2 linked regions of the Orrella dioscoreae genome follow. The protein of the gene in region 1 interacts with the protein of each later gene in a pairwise test. Links are inferred from orthologs where the notes say so. Each region holds a gene or a part of one and is shown on either strand. Other genes may lie near its edges.

Region 1 (6,977 bases):
TGCCGCCGGAGAACAGCAGCACCGGCCGCGCGCACTCGGCGGCGACCTCACGCAGGATATGAATCGCTTCCGATTCCAGCCAGTCCAGGTGGCTGCGGTTGGCGACGACACTCATGGGTAACCCCTCGGGAATAACGGATGAACTGAAGAACTAGAGCGACTGGCCGCGTGCGACGATGCGCACGGCTTGCGCCGGGGCGGCAGCGCCTGCCTTGTTGCCCGCATGCAGGCCGCACTCCTTGCTGTCGGCGGATTCCCACCACCAGCGCCCTGCCCGTGCGTCCTCGCCTGGGCGCACGGCGCGCGTACAGGGGTCGCAGCCGATGGACGGGTAGCCCTGGTCGTGCAGCGGGTTGTAGGGAATGCCAAGCGCGCGGATCACGGCCCAGACCTCGTCCTCGGTCCAGTCGGTCAGCGGATTGAACTTGTGCAGGCCGAACACCGGGTCATGTTCGGACTCGGCCAGCGCGCCGCGCGTCGCGGCCTGTTCACGGCGCTGTCCGGTGATCCAGGCACTGCGGCCAGCCAGCGCGCGGCGCAGCGGCTCGACCTTGCGGATGCCGCAACAGGCCTTGCGCAAATCGATGCTCTCGTAGAACGCGAAGGCGCCGTGCTCGCGCACATGCGCCTCGACCGCCGCGGCATCGGGACGGAACACCGTGATGGCGCGGCCATAGCGTTCGGCCACGACGTCCTGCATGCCCAGGGTCTCGGCATGCAGGCGGCCGGTGTCCAGCGAGAAGACCTCCAGCGGCAGGCCGCGCCCGAAGATGGCGTGGGTCAGCAGCATGTCTTCCGCTGCAAGCGATGAAGCCAGCGCGGCATCGGGATGCTGGCTGGCGATGTCATCCAGCCGCGCCGCCAGGGCCTGCCATTTGGCAGCCGTGGCGACGGGCAGATCAGGGTCAGGTGTCTGGTTCACTGCTGGCGGGCTCACTTAAAAACAGACGGAAAAGAGAAACGTCAGGCCTGGGGCGGCGGCGCGGCGAACACGCGTGCGTTGCGGGGTCGCGCCAGCAGCGCTTCGCCTTCGGTCACGTTCAGCGAACGGAACACGTCTTCCGGCACCTGCGCCTCGATCAACTGGCCCGTGTCCTGGCGCGACAGCTCCAGGAAGGCGCTGGGGCCGGCGAGGTAGGCATGGTTCAGGCGCACGGCGATGCCATCGCTGCCCGCGGCATAACGCGAGATGTCGAACTCGTGCGGGCGGACATAGGCCACGGCCTCGGCGTCATCCGCCCCCGAGAAGTCAGGCGCCGGCAGGCTGAAGGCGCCATCGCGCCAGGTGCCCGCGGCCGCGCGGCCCTTGAACTGGTTCACGTCGCCCAGGAAGCCATAGACGAACGGCGTGGCCGGGTTCTCCCAGACCTCGCGCGGGGTGCCCACCTGCTCGATGCGGCCGGCGTTCATCAGCACGACGCGATCCGCCACTTCCAATGCCTCTTCCTGGTCGTGGGTCACGAAGACGCTGGCCACGTGCAGGTCGTCGTGCAAGCGGCGCAGCCAGCGGCGCAGTTCCTTGCGCACCTTGGCATCCAGGGCGCCGAAAGGCTCGTCGAGCAGCAGCACGCGCGGCTCGACGGCGAGGGCGCGCGCCAGCGCGATGCGCTGGCGCTGGCCGCCGGACAACTGCGAGGGATAGCGGTCGGCCAGCCAGTCCAGCTGCACCAACTGCAGCAGTTCCGTCACCTTGCGGCGGATGACGTCTTCCGCCGGGCGCTGCGAACGGTGCTTCACGCGCAGGCCGAAAGCCACGTTCTCGAACACGGTCATGTGCTTGAAGAGCGCATAGTGCTGGAACACGAAGCCCACCTGGCGATGACGCACGTGCACGTCGGTGGCGTCCTCGCCGGCGAACCAGACGCGGCCGCTGTCAGGCTGCTCCAAACCCGCGATGATGCGCAGCAGCGTGGTCTTGCCACAGCCTGACGGCCCGAGCAGCGCGACCAGTTCACCAGTCTCGATGTGGAGGGAGATATCGTCCAGCGCACGGAAACTCCCGAAACGCTTGGACAGGCTGCTGACTTCGATGCTCATGGTTCAAAACTCCGTATCAGGCGGCGACGGGCTGCAGGGCGGCCGCTGGGCGCTCCAGCAGGGCGTCCGCGGCGATCGGCCGATGGTTCAGCCACTCGATCACGTTCTTGGCCGCCAGCGTCACCAAGGCCAGCAAGGCCAGCAGGGAAGCCACGGCAAAGGCCGCCGAGAACATGTATTCGTTGTAGAGGATTTCAACATGCAGGGTCATGGTGTTGGTCAGCCCCCGCACCTGGCCGGACACCACCGAGACCGCGCCGAACTCGCCCATGGCGCGCGCATTGGCCAGGATGGCGCCGTACAGCAGCCCCCACTTGATGTTGGGCAGCGTCACGCGCCAGAAGATCTGCCAGCCGTTGGCGCCCAGCGTCAGCGCGGCCAGTTCCTCGTCGCTGCCCTGCGCCTGCATGAGCGGAATGAGTTCGCGCGCGACGAAGGGAACCGTGACGAAGAGGGTCGCCAGGATGACGCCCGGCACCGCATAGACGATGCGCAGGTCGTTGGCCTTCAGCCACTCGCCGAACCAGCCTTGCGAGCCGAACAGCAGGATGAACACCAGGCCCGCCACCACCGGCGACACCGAGAACGGCAGGTCGATGAGGGTGATCAGGAACTGCTTGCCGCGGAAATTGAAGCGCGTGATGGCCCAGGCCGCGGCCAGGCCGAAGACCAGGTTCACCGGCAAGGCGATGGCAGCCACCAGCAGCGTCAGGCGGATCGCCGACACCGCATCGGGTTCGGTGATGGAAGCCAGATACAGCTCCCAGCCCCGCGCGAACGCCTGCACGAACACGGCGGCCAGGGGCACGACCAGGAACAGGCCGAGGAACCCCAGGCCTATCGTCAACAACAGGCCGCGTACCCAGCGCGGCTCGTTCAGGTGATCAGGACGATGGGCGGCGCTCATAGGGAAACCTCCGCCCTGCGGGCTGCGGTGCGAGCGCCTTCGGGCGGCCGGGCGGCGCTCATGGGGAAACCTCCGCCCTGCGGGCTGCGGCGAGCGCCTTCGGGCGGCCGGGCGGCGCTCATGCCGGCCTCCCCGCCGCGCGGCGCGTCTGCCACCACTGCAGGCCATTGACCAGGAGCAACAGCAGGAAGGAGATGGCGAGCATGACCGTCGCGATGGCGGCGGCGCCCGCGTAGTCGAACTGCTCGAGCTTGGAGATGATGAGCAAGGGCGCGATCTCGGAAATCATGGGCATGTTGCCCGCGATGAAGACCACCGAGCCGTACTCACCCACGGCGCGGGCGAAGGCCAGTGCGAAACCGGTCAGCAGCGCCGGATAGATGGTGGGCAACAGCACGCGGCGGAAGGTCTGCCAGCGGTTGGCGCCCAGGCTGGACGAGGCCTCTTCGATCTCGCGCTCGATGTCTTCCAGCACCGGCTGCACCGTGCGCACCACGAAAGGCAGCCCGATGAAGATCAGCGCGATGACGATGCCCAGCGGCGTGAACGCCACCTTCAGGCCGAACCAGCTTTCCAGCGGCGCACCCAGCCAGCCGTTGGAGGCGTACAGCGCGGTCAGCGCGATGCCGGCCACGGCGGTGGGCAATGCGAAGGGCAGGTCGACCAGGGCATCGACGAACTTCTTGCCCACGAACTCGTAACGCACCAGCACCCAGGCCACGACCAGCCCGAACACCAGGTTGACCAGCGCGGCGACGGCCGACGCGCCGAAGGTCAGCTTGAACGACGCGATGACGCGCGGCGCCGTCACGGCATCCCAGAAACCGCCCCACCCCAGCTCGGTGCTTTTCAAGGGCAGCGCAGCCAGCGGGATCAGGACGAGCAGGCCCAGGTAAAACAGGGTGAAGCCCATGGAGAGGCCGAAGCCGGGCAGGACGCCGTGGCGGGCGCGGCGGGTGGCCCGGCCGGGGCCGGCCGGCCCGGGCGGCGTCCGGCCCGCCGGGGCCGGGCCCGCGCCCAGCGGGGTGGTGGCAAGGGAGGTCATGGTCGCGGGGCCTCTCGCTTACTTGCCCTTGGGCTGGTAGATCTGGTCGAAGGTGCCGCCATCATTGAAATGGTCGGCCTGGGCCTTGCGCCAGCCACCGAATTCCTTGTCGATGGTCACCAGCTTCACTTCCGGGAACTGCTTGGCGTACTTCGCCGCCACGTCCTTGTTGGTGGGACGGTAGTAGTTCTTGGCGATGATTTCCTGCGCCTCGGGGGTGTACAGGAATTCCAGGTAGGCCTGGGCGGCGGCACGCGTGCCCTTCTTGTCGACGTTCTTGTCGACGATGGCCACGGGCGGCTCGGCCAGGATCGACAGCGACGGCACGACGATGTCGAACTTGTCCGGACCCAGCTCCTCCACCGACAGGAAGGCCTCGTTCTCCCAGGCCAGCAGCACGTCGCCCACGCCGCGCTCGACGAAGGTGATGGTCGAGCCGCGCGCGCCGGTGTCCAGCACGGGCACGTTCCGGAATATCTTGCGCACGAATTCCTTGGCTTTCTCGGCATCGCCGCCGCTGCGCTCGAGCTCGTAGGCCCAGGCCGCCAGATAGTTCCAGCGCGCACCGCCCGAGGTCTTCGGGTTGGGGGTGATGACCTGCACGCCTTCCTTGGTCAGGTCGTTCCAGTCCTTGATGCCCTTGGGATTGCCCTTGCGCACCAGGAAGACGATGGTCGAGGTATAGGGCGAGCTGTTCAGCGGCAGGCGGGCCTGCCAGTCCTTGGGCAGCAGGTCGCGATCGGCGATGGCGTCGATGTCGTAGGCCAGCGCCAGCGTCACCACGTCGGCATCCAGCCCGTCGATGACCGAACGCGCCTGGCGGCCCGAGCCACCGTGCGATTGGCGGATGGTCAGCGCGGTGCCGGCCTTTTCCTTGTATTGCTTGATGAAGACGTCGTCGATCTCGCGGTAGAGTTCACGCGTCGGATCGTAGGAGACGTTCAGCAGCGTCTGCGATTTCTGCTGGGCGCTGGCCGACAGCGGCACAGCAAGGGTAAATGCCAGGGCGGCGGCCAGGAAGCCAGCTTTGCGCAACATGAGTATTTCCTTTTGTAATCGACTATCGGGAAACACAGTGTGCGGGCCGCGCATCAGGAACGGAACGAATCAATCCTTGATAGTTCATCGCTGCACGTCATTAACAAAAATGAATCTATCGATATTCCGAACAAGCCGGAAAGGAAGGAATTCAAAAGAAAATCGCGAGGAGGACTCGGTCGCGATTGAGAGAAAACCGAAGAGCAGGGGTGCAGTGGAGCCGGCTCCGCCGGTCCACCAGCACCGCCCCCCTGGGGGGGAGGCGCGAAGCGCCTCGGGGGGGGACTATTTATCCGGCTGAGGCGTCACGCGCAGGTAGGGGCGCACGGCGGTGTAGCCCTTGGGGAACTTCTGCTTGATGACTTCCTCGTCCTTCAGCGACGGCACGATGATCACGTCGTCGCCGTCCTGCCAGTTCACCGGCGTGGCCACGCTGTGGCTGTCGGTGAGCTGCAGCGAATCGATGACGCGCAGGATCTCGTTGAAGTTGCGGCCCGTGCTGGCCGGATAGGTCAGCGTCAGGCGCACCTTCTTGGCCGGATCGATGATGAACACCGAACGCACCGTCAGCGTGGCGTTGGCATTGGGGTGGATCATGTCGTAGAGCTCGGACACCTTGCGGTCCGAGTCGGCCAGGATCGGGAAATTGACCGTGGTCGACTGGGTGTCGTTGATGTCGTCGATCCACTTGGTGTGCGAATCGGCGCTGTCGACCGACAGGGCCAGGACCTTGACGTTGCGCTTGGCGAATTCGTCGGCCAGCTTGGCGGTGTAGCCCAGCTCGGTGGTGCAGACCGGCGTGAAGTCGGCGGGGTGCGAGAACAGCACGCCCCACTTGTCACCCAGGAACTCGTGGAAACGGATGCGTCCGATGGAGGAATCCTGCTCGAAATCAGGGGCGGTATCGCCCAGCCTGAGAGTTGCCATAGTGCTTGCTCCTTCTGTTGACGCCGCGTGATGGCGCGGCATGCGTCATGCATGACGGCCATTTTTGCAGCAAATCTCCGGGTTCTTAAATAAGCAAATTTAATAACCTTATGCAATGAGGGAGCCCGCCAGCGCAGCGCTGACGACGCCGCCGGCCTGCACGGCGGCCGCCTGCGCCGCCGCGCGCGGCAGGATGTGGCCGGCGTGGAAAACCGCCGTGGCGAACTTGTCGGCCCAGAACGGATCGGTGCTGCCCTCGCCCAGGTGGCGCTCGCAGGCCAGCGCCGCGCGCGCCATCTGCCAGCCCCCCGTCACGATCCCGGCCAGCATCAGGTAGGGCACGCTGCCGGCGAAGATGGTGCGCACGTCCTTCGGCGCCTCCTGCAGCAGGAAGGCCACGGTGCCCCGATAGGCCTGCACGGCGCCCTCCAGCTGGCGGGCGATCAGTTGCAGGCCTGCCTGGCGCGGCGACCCGGCCTCGGCCGCACGGCGCAATTCGGCCAGGGTCTTGTCGATCTCGGCGGCCAGGCCCTGCGCCACGGCGCCGGCGTCCCGCAAGGTCTTGCGGCCAAGGAAATCGTTGGCCTGGATGGCGGTGGTGCCTTCGTAGATGGGCAGGATGCGGGCGTCGCGGTAATGCTGGGCCGCCCCCGTCTCCTCGATGAAGCCCATGCCGCCATGGACCTGGATGCCCAGCGACGCGACCTCGACGGCCGTTTCGGTGGCGTAGCCCTTGACCACCGGCACCAGGTATTCGTACAGCGCCTGGCTGGCGGCGCGCTGTCCGGCATCGGCGTGCTGGTGGGCATGGTCCCGCGCGGCCGCCGCCACATAGGCCACGGCACGGTTGGCCTCGGTAAGCGCCCGCATGGTCAGCAGCAGGCGCTGCACGTCGGGATGGCGCACGATGGGCACCGGCCCGCTGGAGCCCTCCACCGCCCTGCCCTGCACGCGGTCGCGCGCATAGGCCAAGGCCTGCTGCGTGGCGCGCTCGGACACCGCGATGCCCTGGATGCCCACCGC
Region 2 (6,825 bases), 1.4 Mb from region 1 along the record:
AGACGTATGGCGACCTGCTCGACGCGCCCTGGCCCGCCATCGACGCCGCCGCACTCATCGCCGACGAACTGGAACTGATGCTGCAGATCAACGGCAAGCTGCGCGGCTCGGTGCGCGTGGCGAATGGCGCCGCGCGGGAAACCATCGAAGCGCTGGCCGTGGCCCACGAAGCCGTCGAGAAGTTCCTGGAAGGCCGTGCCCCGAAACGGGTTATCGTGGTGCCGGGCAAACTGGTCAACGTGGTCGGCTAAGGGCCGACAGGCAACGCAAGGTAGGCATACGCATGGTCACGTCCGCTCGTCTTTTCCGCAAGGCCTCTTCGCCCGCCAGGCCGCGTGCCTGGCTCGCGCGCGCCTCGTTGCTCGTGCTGGTCGGCATGCTGACCGCCTGCGGCTTCACGATGCGCGGGGTCACGCCGCTGCCCTTCGACTCGCTGTATCTCATGGGCCTGTCGGACAACACCCGCTTCGGCGGAGACGTGGCGCGCGCCTTGCGCGCGGCATCGCCCGACACCCAGCTTGTCACCGATCGCAAGAACGCGCAGGCCACGCTGATCGCTGTCAGCCAGTCCCGCTCCCAGCGCGAGACCTCGCTCAATCCCCAAGGCCGCGTCGAGGAATACGAACTGAGGGTGCAATACACCTTCCGATTGATCGACGCGCGCGGCAACCTGCTGCTGCCCGACACGACCTTCACCGACACGCGCGACATGCCGTATGACGACAATGTCGTCCAGGCCAAGCAGGGTGAAACGGAAACCCTCTACCGCGACATGGAGAAGGCGCTGGTGTCTCGTCTGATGCGCAGACTGACCGCACCCGACGTGGCGGAGGCCTTCGAGATCGCCCGCAATTCGCCGGATGACAACAGCCTGCCCGTGGCGCCGCCTCTGCCAGAGCCTTCCGAGGAGCCCGCACAGCCGTCGGTCTGGACCAATCCGCGCCTGGACACCAACCCGGCCAACCGGCGCTGAGGAACGCACCGATGGCAGTGGCCATGGATGCCGATCGTCTCGCGCAGACACTCGCCCGCGAAGATCGCCTTGCTCCGCTTTATTGCGTCACGGGCGACGAGCCGCTGCTCGTCACCGAGGCGCTGGACGCCTTGCGCGCCGCCGCGCGCGACAAGGGCTACACCGAACGCACGACGCTGGTCATGGACGCGCGCAGCGACTGGAGCGCCGTCCTGGCCGCCACGCAAAGCGTGTCCCTGTTCGGCGACCGCAAGCTGCTCGAACTGAAACTCGCCACCGGCAAGCCCGGCAAGGCGGGCGGCGACACGCTGGCACGGCTGGCGGAGCTGAGCGCCGGCCAGACCGACCCGGACACCGTCATCGTGGTGGCCCTGCCCAAGCTGGACCGCGCCACCCGGGAAGGCAAATGGATGACGGCGCTGACGCGTCACGGCACCGTCGTCGAGGTGCCTGACGTCGACCGCCAGCGGCTGCCCGGCTGGATCGGCGCAAGGCTGGCCCGCCAGAACCAGCAGGTCGATGACGCCACGCGCCAGTGGATGGCCGACATGGTGGAAGGCAACCTGCTGGCCGCCCACCAGGAAATCATGAAGCTCGGCCTGCTGCACCCCGAAGGCCTCATCTCGGCGCAAGAGGTGGAGCGCGCCGTGATGAACGTGGCGCGCTACGACGTCTTCGGCCTGCGCGACGCCATGCTGGCGGGTGACTCGGCGCGTGTCGTGCGCATGCTGGACGGCCTGCGCGCCGAAGGCGAGGCCCTGGTGCTGGTGCTGTGGGCCGTGGGCGAGGAAATCCGCACCCTGGCGCGCCTGGCCGATGCCCGCGCGAACGGGCAGGACATGAATGGCCTGATGCGCCGCCTGCGCGTGTTCGGCAATCACGAAAGGCTGGCGCAGCAGGCGCTCTCGCGCGTGCCGCCGGCGGCCTGGCCTGCGGCGGTGCAACACGCCCACGAAGTGGACCGCCTCGTGAAGGGCCTGCACGTTCCTGGCCGGCTGTCGGACCCCTGGGAAGAAATGCTGCGCCTGGCGCTGCGCGTGGCGGCGGCAGGCAAGCGGCGCGCTGGGTAGAATGCGGCTTTCCCCGCTTTCGCCCCCCTGCCCCGCCATGTCCTCCGATAATCTGGAACTCTCCATGCTCACGCTGGGCCGCAACGCCCGGCAGGCCTCCCGCGTCATGATGGGCGCGACGGACCAGGCCAAGTCGGCCGCGCTGCGCGCCATGGCACAAGCCCTGCAGGATCGCCGCGCGGCCCTGCAGGCCGCCAATCGCGCCGACCTGGAGACCGCCAGGGCAAATGGCCTGGAGGCCGCGCTGCTCGACCGCCTGACGCTCTCGGACAAGGCGCTGGACACCATGGCGGCAGGACTGGCGCAGATTGCGGCCATGCCCGATCCCGTGGGCAGCCTGTCCAATTCCAGCCTGCGTCCCAACGGCATGCGCGTCGCCCAGATGCGCGTCCCGCTGGGCGTCATCGGCATCATCTATGAGTCGCGTCCCAATGTGACCATCGACGCGGCCGCCCTGTGCCTGAAATCAGGCAACGCCACGATCCTGCGTGGCGGCAAGGAAGCCCTGCAATCGAACGTGGCGCTGGGCGCGGTCGTTCGCGAAGGCCTGCTGGCCGCCGGCCTGCCCGAGACCGCCGTCCAGGTGGTCGACACGCCCGACCGCGACGCCGTCGGCCACCTCATCACCATGACGGACTACATCGACGTCATCGTGCCGCGAGGCGGCAAGGGCCTGATCCAGCGCCTGTCGGCCCAGGCGCGCGTCCCGCTCATCAAGCACCTGGATGGCAATTGCCACGTCTATGTCGATGCCGACGCAGACCTGGAAAAGGCGCACCGCGTGGCCTTCAACGCCAAGACCTATCGCTATGGCGTCTGCGGCGCGATGGAAACGCTGCTGGTCCACCAGGACGTCGCCGCCAGCCTGCTGCCCGGCCTGGGCCAGGCCTTCACGGACCACGGGGTGACGCTGCGCGGATGCGAACGCACCCGCCTGTTGCTGCGCCAGGCCGAGCCCGCCACCGACGAAGACTGGGGCAGTGAATACCTTGGCCCCGTTCTCGCCGTGCGTGTGGTCGACAGCCTGGAGCAAGCCATGGATCACATCGCGCGCTGGAGCTCGGGCCATACCGAATCGATCGTGACCGAGAAGCTCGGCACCGCCCGCCGCTTCCAGCGCGAAGTGGATGCAAGCTCGGTCTATGTGAACCTGCCCACCTGCTTCGCCGACGGCTATGAATACGGCCTGGGCGCGGAAATCGGCATTTCCACCAACCGGCTGCATGCCCGCGGCCCGGTTGGCCTGGAAGGCCTGACCACCTACAAATGGGTGCTGGAAGGCGACGGACAGCTGCGCGGCTGACGCGCCGGGCAGGCGGGACCCCGCCTGCTCGCCGGTTTACCAGGGGAAGTCGATCAGGTCGCCATACAGGCGCTTCAACGTCGCCTTGACCTCGGGCGAGCCCTGGTAGATCTCGATGAAACGCAGCAGCCGGGGATCCTGGGCCTTGTCCTCGCGCGCCACCCAGCGGATGGCATATCGCTTCAGGCTGTCGGTATCGGTGTTGTCGAACGCCAGGCCGTCCTTCTCGTCCAGCCCGCCATGCTTGGCGAACGTCGTGTACGTCACCGATGCCGTCACGTCGTCGAACGTGCGCGCGGCCTGCGCGCCTTCGATGGCGACGAGCTTGATGCGGCGCGGGTTGGCGGTGATGTCGGCCTGCGTGGCCTCGTGCGCCACGCCGGGCTTCAAGGTGATGAGACCCATGGTCTGCAGCAACAGCAAGGCGCGGCCCGTGTTGACGGGGTCCGACGGGATCGCGATCGTCGCGCCGTCGGGAATGGCGTCGCCGCGCTTGAGCTTCTTCGAGAAAAGACCGATGGTGGTGGAGTATCCGTAGGCGACCGGCACGAGATTGGCGCCGCGATTGCGGTTGAATTGCGCCAGGAACGGGGCATGCTGGAAGAAATTGGCGTCGACGGAGCCATCCGCCACCGCGATATTGGGCAATACCCAATCGTTGAACTCGATGAGTTCCACCCGCAAGCCCTGTTCGCGCGCCTGCGCGATGGCGATCTCGGTGGCTTCATTGGCCACGCTGGGGATGACGCCCAGGCGCAAGGCCCCGACTGGCGCGGCGGCTTGCACCATGAAGGCGGCAAGCATCGCCGCCAGGCCCACGACTATCTTTTTCATGTTTGGAACGGGATCCTTCAGCCCGACACGGCGAATGCCGCGTCACAGGCCGCATAGTAGCGCCAGGCGCCGCCGCGGCCTGCGATAACCCTGGCGCCCGCATGCCTCGCCTACAAGGGCACGAGCGCGGCCTCCAGCGCTGGCACGGCCAGGGGCCGCGAGAACCAGTACCCCTGGATCTCGTCGCAATCCAGGGCCCGCAAGGCGTCGGCCTGGGCCTGCGTCTCGACCCCCTCGGCGGTGACACGCAGGCCCAGCGCATGCGCCATGGCGATGATGGCGCCGACCACCGCCCGGCTGCGGTCATCCTGCAGCATGGCCTGGACGAACGCGCGGTCGACCTTCAGCCGATCGACCGGCATGCGGGTCAGGTAGGCCAGGCTGGAATAGCCCGTGCCGAAATCATCGAGCGCCACCTTCACCCCCATCTCGCGCAGGCCGCCAAGCGTCGCCATCGCGGCCTCGGTATCGCCCAGCACCACGCCTTCCGTGACCTCCACTTCCAGGCAGTGCGCCGGCAGGCCGTGGGCTGCCAGGCAGCGCTGGATCATGGGCACCAACAGGCCGCTCTGGATCTGCGGCGGCGACACGTTGACCGTGACGACCGGCACGCGGCCCAGCTTGCGCAGCAGGCGGGCGGCTTCCTTGCACGCCTGGTCCATCACCCACGCCCCCAGCGCCACGATGAGGCCGCAGCGCTCTGCAACCGGGATGAACTCCGCCGCGCTGATGAGCCCGCGCACCGGGTGCCGCCACCGCAACAGCGACTCCATCAATGCAATCTCGCCGGAGGCCAGGTTCACCTGGGGTTGAAAGACCAGGTGGAACTGGTCCTGGTGCAGCGCCTCGCGCAGGAGCTGCTCCAGCTCGAGCTCGCCGACGGCCTCGGCCTGCATGCCTCGCTCGAACCAGCGCCAGTTGGCTGACTCGCCTGCCCTCGCCGCATCCAGGGCCAGGTCCGCCCGGCGTATGAGGCTATCGGCGTCGGTCGCTCCATCACCCGGTGCCAGCCCCGCACTGGCCCCCAGGCGCACCGGGCGATCCAGGGCCACCACCGGCTGTGCCAGCATGTCCAGCCACTGGACCACCCGTCCCTCGACCTCCGGGCGCGACGCGTCGGTCAGCACCAGGAATCGGGTGCCGTCCAGGCAGGCCAGGCTCTCGCCTGCGCGCAACGCGCCGCGCAGGCGAGCGGCCATGACTTGCAGTACCCGCTCCAGCACGGTGTTGCCCAGCGAACTGCGCAGGCGCTCCAGGTTGTCGGCCTCCACCACGATCACGCTGAACGTGTCGTCGCTCAGGCGGGCCCGCTGGATCCGCAGCGCCAGCCGCTCCAGCGCCCAGGCCCGGTTGGGCAGGCGCGTGCGGGCATCGTGATGGGAAACGTACCAAAGCTGCGCGTAATTCCGAGGCGGGCCCGCCTGCAGATCGATGACCGCCCCGGCAAGCGCCTGTCGCCCCGGCACCGGCGCCAGGCCCAGGCGCACTGCCAGGCGCTCTCCATCCGGGCGGCGATAGTGCCAGGACGCATCGTGGCGATGCTGCCCCATGCCCGCGCCAGCGCGATGCAACAGGGTCAGTTCGGCGTTACGGCGCTGCGCCTCGGCCGCATCCAGCAGTTCGGTATGCCGCATGCCTGCCAGCAGGTCCTCGCGCGAGTAGCCGCTCAGCCGCTCATAGGCCGCGTTCACCGCCAGGAGGTGCCCTTCCTCGTCGCACACGAAAAGCCCGAAAGGCGAGGCCTCCCAGGCCTCGCTCAACGCCAATATCGGTTCGGGCCAAAACGGCAAAGCGGGACCATGCATGGCTGGCGGCTCCCAGGCAGGGGTGACCGCAAGGGCCACGATGCGTCCCAGTGTATCGAGAAGCCCGGCACGGGAAAACCGATGGTCCTACAACTGCGATGAACGCAATAACGGGCCTGTCCGCGACCCGCCGCCAGTGGGATTCAGCCCGCCAGCAACGCTTCGATCTCGGCCTCGTCGAAACCCGCCGCGCGGCGCGCAGCCAGGTTGAACGGGCCTTTCAGCCGCGGCGCTTCGTGGCGCGCCTGCAAGTCGGCATAGGTCGCCACGGGCTCCAGCCCGCGCTCGCGGCAGACGTGGCGATACCAGCGGTTCCCCACGGCCACGTGTCCGATCTCGTCGCGCAGGATGATGTCCAGGATGCCAGCCCCATGGGCGTCGCCGGCCTGGGCCAGCTTCTCGCGCACGAGCGGAGAAGCATCCAGCCCCCGCGCCTCCAGCGTGCGCGGCACCAGCGCCAGGCGCGCCAGCACGTCGCCACGCGTCTTTTCGGCCATGTTCCACAGGCCCGGGTGTGCCGGGAAATCCCCATAGGCATGCCCCAGGCTTTCCAGGTGCTGGCGCAGCAGGTCGAAGTGATAGGCCTCTTCGCGCGCCACGACGAGCCATTCGCGATAGAAGGGATCGGGCATGCCGGGAAAGCGCCAGACGATGTCGAGCGCCAGGTTGATCGCATTGAACTCGATATGCGCCAGCGCATGGATCAGGATGGCCCTGCCCTGCGTGGTGCGCACCGAACGCGTGCGGATCTTGGTGTGCGCCACGAGCTCGGGCCGCTCGGGGCGGCCAGGCAGGACGGCCGGCGGTTCCAGCACGGCCTCGGTGTCCAGGCGCGCACCC

What was found. The genes of interacting proteins can lie anywhere in the genome.
Region 2: the proteins of ODI_RS07805 (region 1) and ODI_RS14330 interact in binary tests that used the Escherichia coli proteins (3 or more experiments, as listed by UniProt). The link is inferred for Orrella dioscoreae from one-to-one orthologs.

Annotation. Positions count from the first base shown.
Region 1 is NZ_LT907988.1:1,669,649-1,676,625, reverse strand. The notes cover bases 1-2,970. They hold ODI_RS07805 (sulfate/molybdate ABC transporter ATP-binding protein), read right to left. Parts: upstream 2,038-2,970; coding sequence 964-2,037; downstream 1-963. Other genes in these bases: cysW (sulfate ABC transporter permease subunit CysW), read right to left, coding at 2,054-2,944; ODI_RS07810 (phosphoadenylyl-sulfate reductase), read right to left, coding at 152-922; cysD (sulfate adenylyltransferase subunit CysD), read right to left, coding at 1-115. Outside these bases: sulfate ABC transporter permease subunit CysT, read right to left, coding at 3,063-3,989; ODI_RS07790 (sulfate ABC transporter substrate-binding protein), read right to left, coding at 4,008-5,027; ODI_RS07785 (peroxiredoxin), read right to left, coding at 5,313-5,954; ODI_RS07780 (acyl-CoA dehydrogenase), read right to left, coding at 6,063-6,977. UniProt on the Escherichia coli protein: Part of the ABC transporter complex CysAWTP involved in sulfate/thiosulfate import. Responsible for energy coupling to the transport system.
Region 2 is NZ_LT907988.1:3,083,651-3,090,475, forward strand. The notes cover bases 1,396-4,213. They hold ODI_RS14330 (glutamate-5-semialdehyde dehydrogenase), read left to right. Parts: upstream 1,396-2,080; coding sequence 2,081-3,346; downstream 3,347-4,213. Other genes in these bases: holA (DNA polymerase III subunit delta), read left to right, coding at 1,396-2,043; ODI_RS14335 (MetQ/NlpA family ABC transporter substrate-binding protein), read right to left, coding at 3,383-4,150. Outside these bases: leuS (leucine--tRNA ligase), read left to right, coding at 1-251; ODI_RS14320 (LPS-assembly lipoprotein LptE), read left to right, coding at 284-973; more of holA, read left to right, coding at 985-1,395; ODI_RS14340 (putative bifunctional diguanylate cyclase/phosphodiesterase), read right to left, coding at 4,291-5,985; ODI_RS14345 (ferritin-like domain-containing protein), read right to left, coding at 6,129-6,825. UniProt on the Escherichia coli protein: Catalyzes the NADPH-dependent reduction of L-glutamate 5-phosphate into L-glutamate 5-semialdehyde and phosphate. The product spontaneously undergoes cyclization to form 1-pyrroline-5-carboxylate.